DNA from 2 places in the Pseudoalteromonas sp. NCIMB 1079 genome. Region 1 is predicted to be linked to the other one. Evidence: riboswitches for the same ligand, from Rfam matches in the RefSeq annotation. Region 1 holds a riboswitch; the other holds the start of a gene.
The links. A riboswitch is a leader RNA that binds a small molecule or an ion and turns the genes downstream of it on or off. The one in region 1 is predicted to bind lysine.
Positions count from the first base shown of each region.

Region 2: another riboswitch for lysine. It lies ahead of dapA (4-hydroxy-tetrahydrodipicolinate synthase); the one in region 1 lies ahead of lysC (lysine-sensitive aspartokinase 3).

Region 1 is NZ_JBEWZA010000001.1:2,410,804-2,415,493, forward strand. Features, by position in the region: gene lysC (lysine-sensitive aspartokinase 3) at 1-940, opposite strand, end outside; lysine riboswitch at 1,016-1,188, opposite strand; gene nhaD (sodium:proton antiporter NhaD) at 1,290-2,537, opposite strand; gene ABX891_RS11115 (MksB family condensin complex protein) at 2,760-4,031, shown strand; gene ABX891_RS11120 (condensin complex protein MksE) at 4,035-4,583, shown strand; gene ABX891_RS11125 (Mks condensin complex protein MksF) at 4,580-4,690, shown strand, end outside.
Region 2 is NZ_JBEWZA010000001.1:134,654-139,343, forward strand. Features, by position in the region: gene ABX891_RS00610 (protein adenylyltransferase SelO) at 123-1,532, opposite strand; gene ABX891_RS00615 (DNA-3-methyladenine glycosylase I) at 1,541-2,239, opposite strand; lysine riboswitch at 2,431-2,631, shown strand; gene dapA (4-hydroxy-tetrahydrodipicolinate synthase) at 2,822-3,706, shown strand; gene ABX891_RS00625 (2,3,4,5-tetrahydropyridine-2,6-dicarboxylate N-succinyltransferase) at 3,722-4,462, shown strand; gene ABX891_RS00630 (PLP-dependent decarboxylase) at 4,462-4,690, shown strand, end outside.

The sequences.
Region 1 (4,690 bases):
CTGGTTGCTGCGATTTTTCGCGCTCAATCCACGTACCGCCACGTTCAGGCTCTCGGCTCGAACCAACAAACACGTTAATGTGGCTACGGCTTGCTGGTAAAATAGTCGCGGGGTGCAATACTTTTGCGCCAAAGGTTGCCATTTCAGCGGCTTCGTCAAAACTTAAACGTGCAATAGGCGTCGCTTTTGCGCATAAACGCGGGTCGGTGCTAAAAATACCCACTACATCGGTCCAAATATGCACACTTTTAGCGTTAATTGCTTCAGCTAAAAGTGCAGCGCTATAGTCAGAACCACCACGTCCTAGCGTTGTGGTTTGGCCGTATTCGTCACTGCCAATAAATCCCTGAGTTACAATTACTTGAGCGTCTAATAACGGGATTAAATGTTCTTTAGCGGCTTGCGCTGTGGCTGCAACATTAGGCGTTGCTTTGCCAAATTGGCTGTCGGTTTTAAGCACCTTGCGCACATCAAAGCGATCGGCGTTTAAACCTTGTAAACGCAGTACCTGTGCAAACAAATACGACGATAAACGCTCACCAAAGCTAAGTAGCTCGTCATGTTGCTGATCGGTTGTTAGTGGCTCTTGAGCCAATGTTTGAAATGCTTTTAAGGTTTCGTTAAAGCCAACCGCTAAATCGGCATCTAGCGATAACTCATCTAAAATAGTTTGTTGAATAGCAAGCACACCATTTATGTGTTCTTGGCGCTCACTTGAGGTAATACTTGATTTACACAGTGCAACTAAATGGTTAGTTACGCCGGCACTGGCGCTCACGGCAACAATACGTACGCTTTTATCTGCAACAATAATTTCGCTACAGCGACTCATCGCTTCAAAATTTGCAACACTGGTTCCGCCAAATTTGGCAACGATGTAATCTGATTTTGCGCTTAACTCTGTTTGAGGCACTGTTTGTGGCGCTGATTGGGTAGTCATTTAGTCTCCTTTCGCGGTATCCAAACCGCAATAAAACAAGAAGAACTTGGCAAAGGAATGCTTGAAGATAAGTCCACTGCCAGAAGCTCTCCACCTATATTGGTGACAGTTTTGAGGATTCAGCCCCATAAACCGAAAAACAATGACGACGTACCATTATTTTCCTCGGCGAGTACTTCCCTCCTTAATGATCATCGGCTTTCGTCGCCTAACATTAAGTACCTAAGTATCGCACCTCTTCTGAATGCTTTATTAACCAGTGGCTAATAAAACAAAACCCCACTAAGTAGCGGGGCTTTGAAACTTATCGTTTAGACGTCTAGCTGTCAAGCATTTAATAATTTATGAGTTAAATAAAACTGCCCATGTAATACGAGCCCGCATAGCCAACCGTGTAACAAATTAATAAATGCAGCGATAAACGCAAGTAGCTCATAAAGGTAAGCGCTTTAACTTTACTCATGGCAATAATGCCCGCAGCCGAACCAATTATAAGCATTGAACCGCCCACGCCCGTTGCATACGTAAACGACAACCAGTGTTGCTGGCTCATTACTATATCGGCTTTTAATAATGCAGCGGTAAGCGGTACGTTATCGACCCCTGCTGATAATATGCCCATTAAGTAGTTTGCGTATTCAGGTGCCATTACCGTATATAGGTCGGTAAATTTACTTAGCATACCAATTTCTTTCAGTGCGCCTACAAGTAAAAGTACACCTACAAAAAACAATAATGTGTCGTATTCTATATCGCGAACAAAATCGATAATGTCTTTGTTTATGTCTTTTTTGCGCATTAAAAATTGCGCCACTAAAAACATCACTGACAAGCCAAACAAAAAGGTTAATAGAGGCGGTACGCTGTAAATTACACTTAGCGTAAGTGTGCTCACTACGGTAGATAAAAATATAACAGCAATAGTTATGTCGGTTTTTTCGATGCGAGTTTTACCTGCACTAGCAAACTCAACACGCCCTTTCATACCAATAGATAGTAACGCGGCAAGCAGCATAACACTTGTAAGTGCTGGCGCTATAAGTAGTAATAAATGAGCAATGGTTACTTTGCCATCTAAAAATATCATTAGTGTGGTTACGTCACCGGTTATTAGCGATACCCCACCTGAGTTAACCCCAAACACAATAAGCGTGGCGTATTTAATTAGTTTTTTGGCTTCAAGTTTTAACGACATAACAACCGCAAGCGATATAAGCGTCGCTGTTACGTTGTCTGAAATCGACGAAAACAAAAATGCAAAACCACCCACCAAAAACATGAGCTTTTTTTCGCTAATACTTTTTGGCATAACGCGGTGCACAATATTTTCTATAAACCCCTTTGAATTTAAATACGCTACAAAGGTCATCGCAGCCATTAAAAATAGCCATAATGAGGCAATTTCTAAAATATTTTCGTTTAGAAGGTATTGAATCGTATCGGGGCTTTGCCCGTGTAGAGGGTATATAAAAAGAAGAATCCAGCAAAGCGTACCAAAAAACAGCGTGGTTTTAGCTTTATTGACATGGATTATATCTTCTATAACGATCAGTAAAAATGCAATCGCTATCAGGGTTAGAATAATCGAGGAAACCATGGTAGTTAAACAACCTTTGATATAGTTTTAAAGAACACACAAATAACATTCCATTTCATGTGCCTATTTTCGGCGCGAATTTTAGCACTGCCTCTATGCAAAAACTATTATTAAATGGTCTTAAAAACGAATACTATATACAGACAAGGTTAATTAAAAATACGTAATAATGAGTCTTCTAAAAGAACTCAATAATAAAATACTAGGATGTTGTAACCCCTTATGATCCCAGCTAAAAAGCTGCTAAACACCATAACCGAACATTGGGGTGTATTAGAGCTATTATTTAAACGTTTTAAAATGGCTGACTTTAGCCTAAAAGACGTACAAAACGCGATTAAGCAAAAGCAGCCTACGTGGTCAAACGAACGCATTTATAAAGAAACAAATCGTTTGTTAAACCAAGATATTTTAATTCCACTGGCTAAATCCTCTCAGCTTGAAATAAATCGTGCTATTGCCGATTTTGCTACGTTTTTACTGCAAGAAGAGCATTTAGGCTTAGCGCAAGAAATTAGCGTATTAGTCGACGACCTTGCACGTTTAGGTAACCGCCTAGATAACGCTGGCGAAATAGAAGACTTTGACGATTTGCGCCGCTACAGCCGCATTATGGATGATCGGGTGCGTAAAATAATGAAGCTCTATACGCACAACGAAAACGCTATTTTAAATATTGTTGAACAAGCCAAATCAAATAATGCAGTGCAATCGCTGCAAAAGCGTTACAAAGCGGTAATAGAAGCCTTTGACGAATACATAGAGCCAATGCTTGAAATGGTTGATATTCGTGGTGAGTTTCATGCGTGTTTTACCCTCATTGAAGAGCAAATAAGTAAGCAAATACTGCACATTGAGCGCTCAGGTAAAGCGTATAACGATAAACGTATGCTGGAGCAATTACGTACCCGTATACTCGAAATGCATTTAATGGGCCGAGAAAGCTTACGTAAAAGTGCCGATATGCTTATGCCACTGCGCGAGGAGCTTCGCCGTAATAACTTAATTACTCGCCAAGCAGCCAAAGTACTTGGGCTTGTACGTAAAAATGGCGTAGACAATATGCTAAGTGCTGTGCAACCACATTTTGTAAGCGACGCGCAGCGATATTCGCTTGGTCAGCAACGCCATATTGTGGCTTATATGGCAAGCTTGATTGAATTTGAGCACGAAGAATACCAATTGCCTGACCAGCAAGACGTGCCTGCATTTGTTACGCCTAATATTCCTGACTACAACGATGTTAAAACCAGCTTTGCTAAGCGCTTTAATAAAAAACGCAAAAAGCCGCAGCCCTTGCTGCAATTTTTAGACGAAAGCTACCCAGATCTCGATGCCGACGAAATGCTATTTTTGTATCAAAAATTAGTCAGCGACAGCGATATTAAAATAATTCAAAGCGATGAAAAAGCCCGCGTAAAAATTGCCGGTCAGCACTTTTCTTTATATCCATTTAATTCAGAGCCTCAGCCAGATCCAAAGGCAGGTAAATAAACCATGACACACATAAACTTAGACGAGCTAACTCATCTACAAGCCATTAATAAAAAATTAGTAGCGGGTTATCACATTTGCGAGCAAGACAACGTAATGTGGCAAGAGCTTGACCAACACATAGAAGACTACACCGCCCTATTTACCGCTTTAGGTAACGATTTAAAACACGATAGCCGTGGCTTTTATTATTTTGGTAGCGACGAAAGCACACCCAATATGGGCAAAATATCTCGCGCTATCGCACTCACCATTTACATTTTAATTGAGCACTACGCCAATACGGGTAAAGATCCAATGCGCGCATTGTTTGACGACGTAAACGATTTAGAGCTTATGCAAACGCTGGTGCAAATTAACAAACATTTGTTTGATCAGCTTGAGATATTTTCGGGATCGGATTTGCGTAAAGACGTTTACCTGCGCATGGTGCGCTTAGGTTTAGCCCGTGAAGTAGAAGGCGGCTTTATGCTACAAGCGCCAATTCACCGCTACATAGATGCACTCATGGAAGTAAACGAAGAAACCTATATTACAGAGGACGAGGAATGAAAAATCTATACGGACTAAGCAAACTCGCCCTACTTAACACCGCAGGCTATGCAAAATGTGTGATCCCGCTTGATAAAAGCAGCTCTATTTGCGCGCCCAATAACACA
Region 2 (4,690 bases), 2.3 Mb from region 1:
AATATTGCTTGCTTTATATTGTGTGCATAATACCACCAGAATTAGCATTCCCCTAAGTATATGCGCATGTTTGATTAAAAAATGACTCTTTTTAATCATGCGGTTATATTTAAAGTTAAGTATTAAGTACCACAAAAAGTCTGGTAGTCATTATCATTAGTCGGTGGAGAGCAAAATTCTGATAATTCTTCACTGTTAGAATATGGATTGCCGGCTATTTTTATAAAGCGCTGTAGCAACTCACTAGACCCAGTAGCGTTATATTGTTCAATTATTTCTTCGATCACATGATTACGCGGTATAACACGAGGATTTGCCGCTCTCATTACTTTATAACTATTATCGTCAGTTAAGCTTACCCACTTAGCTCTCCATTCAATTAGCGACTCAGGTACGCTTTTTTCTCCTTTTAAGGATTCAGTAAGCGCATCAAAGGTGTTGGTGTAGTCGAGCTGATTATCTTTTAATAGCGTTAACAACTCTGCTATTAACTCACCACTACTATCGCTAGATTCATTTAAACCCAGTTTTTGTGCCCACATAGCCGTAAACTCAGCATTAAACTGCTCAGCAAAACTATTAATAAATGGCGTCATTAATAAAACTGCTTGCTCGTCATCATCGCTAATAAGCGGCATTAAACTCTCAGCTAAGCGTGCGCAGTTCCAGTTAGCTATATTAGGTTGATTACCGAATGCATAGCGGCCTTGTTTGTCTATAGAGCTAAATACAGTATCAAAATCAAAGCTATTCATCATGGCACACGGGCCGTAATCAATAGTCTCTCCGCTAACTAGCGTATTATCTGTATTCATTACTCCGTGAATAAAGCCAACACGCATCCAGCTCACAACTAGCTTAACTTGGTTTTTAATCACAGCGCCTAAAAATGCTAAATAGCGCTGCGATCCTGTATCTGTTATTTCTGCGTAGTGTCGCTCTATAGCTAAATCGGCTAAATTTTTAAGCCCTTCAACATCGCCTTGCGTCGCTAAATATTGAAATGAACCAACACGAATATGGCTCGTTGCTACACGCGTAACGATAGCCCCTGCTTGTGGCGGATTACGATAAACCGTTTCGCCACTGCCAACAACCGCTAAGCAGCGTGTGGTTTTAACTCCCAGCGCATGCATTGCCTCGCTCATTACGTATTCACGAATAGCAGGACCAAGTGCACAACGCCCATCTCCCCCTCTTGAGTAAGGAGTAGCACCAGAGCCTTTTAATTGAATATCCCATAACTGGTTTTCATCATCACTAATAGCGCCCAGTAAGTGCGCTCGTCCATCGCCTAAGCGGGGTGAAAAATGTCCAAATTGGTGCCCAGAGTAACCAAGTGCTACTGCAGGAATCGCCTGTTTTTCGTTACCGCTAAAAGTGCTGGCACGCAAATCAGCCGCAACGTTAATATTAAATTGTTTTGCTAAGCTCTCATTCCACAGTAATAGCTGAGGAGAGGCGACACTTGCAGGGAAATCTTCTATTGCGAAGTTTTCCGCAATATCTGTGTATCTTGGCACTAATTTCATGGTAATTCCTATTGTTGCTGACTTATACCAACACGGTTGTCACCTACGCCATAAGCAACAATTAAGCTTAACTCTTGCATACTTAAGCCGCTTTGCTTTTGCATTTCGTTAAAAAAAGCTTGGGCTGCATTTAGTGACTTTTTAGTTTGTAAGCCGCCGTCTATAATTTTATGGGCACGCAAATAATTCTCTACATCGCGTGATAGTAAAAATGTATCTTTACCAAGTGCTCGCAGCGCATAAGGCCCTGTATTTCCGCCTAAACGCGAACCATGTTTTTTTAAATACGCCCACAAACCAATAATATCCTCTGTTGGCCAATTAGCGATAAACTGACTAAAACTGCCATGTTCCCCTGCTATTTCGTGGATCATGTAAGCATTTTCGGTAATTGTTTTTACTTTTTTATAGTTACGAACAATGCGCTCATCCGTTGCTTTTTGTTCCAGCATATCGGGTGGCATCATTAATAACTTGTCAACGCTAAAATCCCAAAAAACCTCTCTAAAGCCCGGCCACTTATTATTTATGACTGACCAATAAAAGCCGCTTTGAAATACTTTTCGAGTAAATTCTTCAAGCCAATCGTCGTCACTTAACGTGCTTAGTTGTTTTTTAGATAGCGGTTTTGCAAGTAATAATTTAAGCATTTTTTCAGAGCCTTTTCGCTCTACCGCTCGCTTATAAATATCGCTAAATTTTTCCATACTAATTAAATACCTCACTACTTATATTGCTAGTGTACGAGAAAAGCACCTAATACGTAACCACCCCTCTTTTCGATGAATTAATCTGTATTTAGTCGCTTGACACCTAGACGGCTAAAATGCTTTAATCGCCGTAATTACCCTATTTAAATTGCACAGGTTTGTAAGTTTTACTCTACAAACAGGTGCAAAGGGCTAGAAGAGGTGCGTTATTCAGGTAGCGTATGTTAGGAGCGCAAACTCCAGTAAGCATACGTGAGGGGAATTAACGCCGAGAAGTAACCACTTTTGCGAGGTGTTTATTTCGGGCGACTAGGTTGAACCCTAGCGACTGTCACCAATAGTTGCTTATAAAAAGCAGCTTGTTAGTTTGGTGGAGAGCTTCTGGTCTTAAATATTAAGGCCGTGCGCCCTATTATTTTAAGCCCATTCGCTCTTCGAATTATTAGTTCGAACGACGTTAATGCGGCTCCTTCCATAAAGCTTTTTAACTCTTCGAATAATACCAATTACATTAAATTAGTTATCGCTAAAATGATCACGTTTTTAATAAAATTGGTACAAATTATAAGTTCGTGAGAGATGATCAACAACTTCAATTTAAACGACTACTCACTGTGGACCGCACTCGTTACGCCATTTGATCAACACGGCGATGTTGACTACAACACGTTAACTAAGTTGGTTAGCGATCAAGAAGCGGTACATAACGGTATTTTGCTACTTGGCAGTACGGGCGAAGGTTTAGCACTAACGCTAAAAGAGCACCAAGCCATTGTTGAGCACGTATGCCAGCTAAAACCAACAGTACCACTCATGGTAGCTGTGGGCGGTAGTAACTTAAAGCAACAAATTGAGTGGGTTAACTACTGTAATACACTACCAATTCATAGCTTTTTACTTGGCTCACCGCTTTATGCAAAGCCTGGTGCTATAGGTCAAACTCATTGGTTTGAAAGCCTACTAAATGCAAGCGCTCACCCATGTATGCTTTATAACGTACCGGGTCGAAGCGCTGTTAGCATCCCAGCGGCAACAATTCAAAACTTACAAAACAATAAAAATTTATGGGCGTTAAAAGAAGCGAGCGGCAGTATTGCTCAGTTTGAAGCTTACCGCCAAGCGGCGCCTAATTTAGCTATTTTTAGTGGCGACGATGCGCTAATGCCTTATTTTGCTCAAGCTGGCGCAAAAGGTTTGGTGTCGGTAGCTGCAAACGCATGGCCTGGACAAACTCACGAGTTTGTTAAGCGCAGTTTAAGTGGTCAACACCCTAACTTATTTGCCCAGTGGTCAAGCGCTATTAATAGCCTATTTGCTGTCGCAAACCCTATTCCCGTAAAGGTACTGATGCATTTGCAAGGCCGCTTAAGCAGCCCGCAACTTCGTCCACCTTTAACACATCTTGAGTTAACTCAAACCGATTGCATCACAACTGCAAACAACACCATTTTATCTTGGCATTAAATACAGGTTTTTATAATGAGCTGGTTAGAACTATTAAATAATTTAGAATCGGGCGCAGTACGCGCAGCATCACAAAACGAAAGCGGCCAATGGCAAGCTAACGTAGAAGTAAAGCAAGGCATTTTAGAAGCCTTTAAAAATGGCACTAATACTGAGTTTGCAGGCGGCTTTGTTGATAAACATAACCTAGCTCCGCAAGAATTTAGTACTGATGATGGCGTTCGTATGGTACCAGGTGGCTCAAGTGTTCGCCGTGGTGCTTATGTTGCTAAAGGCACGATTATTATGCCACCAGCGTATGTAAACATTGGCGCATATATCGACGAAGGCACAATGGTAGATAGCCACGCATTAGTTGGCTCGTGTGCACAAGTAGGTAAAAACGTACATTTAAGCGCTGCAGTTCAGCTTGGTGGTGTACTTGAGCCAATTGGTGCCAGCCCAGTAGTGGTTGAAGATGATGCATTTATTGGTGCTGGCTGTATTATTGTTGAAGGCGTAGTCATTAAAAAAGGCGCAGTACTTGCCCCAGGCGTGCGTTTATCAGCAACTATTCCGGTATACGACTGCGTAAACGAGCGCCAACTAGATAAAGGCGAGCCAATCCCAGAGTACGCGATTGTAATACCGGGCTCTCGCCCTGCGTCAAACGAATGGGCGCGCGAGCAAGGCCTAAGCATGTCGTGTGCGTTAATAGTTAAATACCGCGACGAGAAAAGCGATGCATCGTTATTGCTTGAAGAGGTTTTACGATAATGAGCTTTTTGAGCACGCCTATCAAAACCGCTGTAAATACAATTACACAACAACTTGCTACACCTTTTTTTGTTTACGATTTAGATCAACTAAACACGCATCTTGCGCGTTTAGTTGCGCAAACCGATGTAAAACTGTGGTACGCGGTAAAAGCAAACCCACTGTCTAAAATTATTCAAAGCTTAGACAGTGCTGGCTTTAATTTTGACGTAGCAAGTAAAGGTGAGC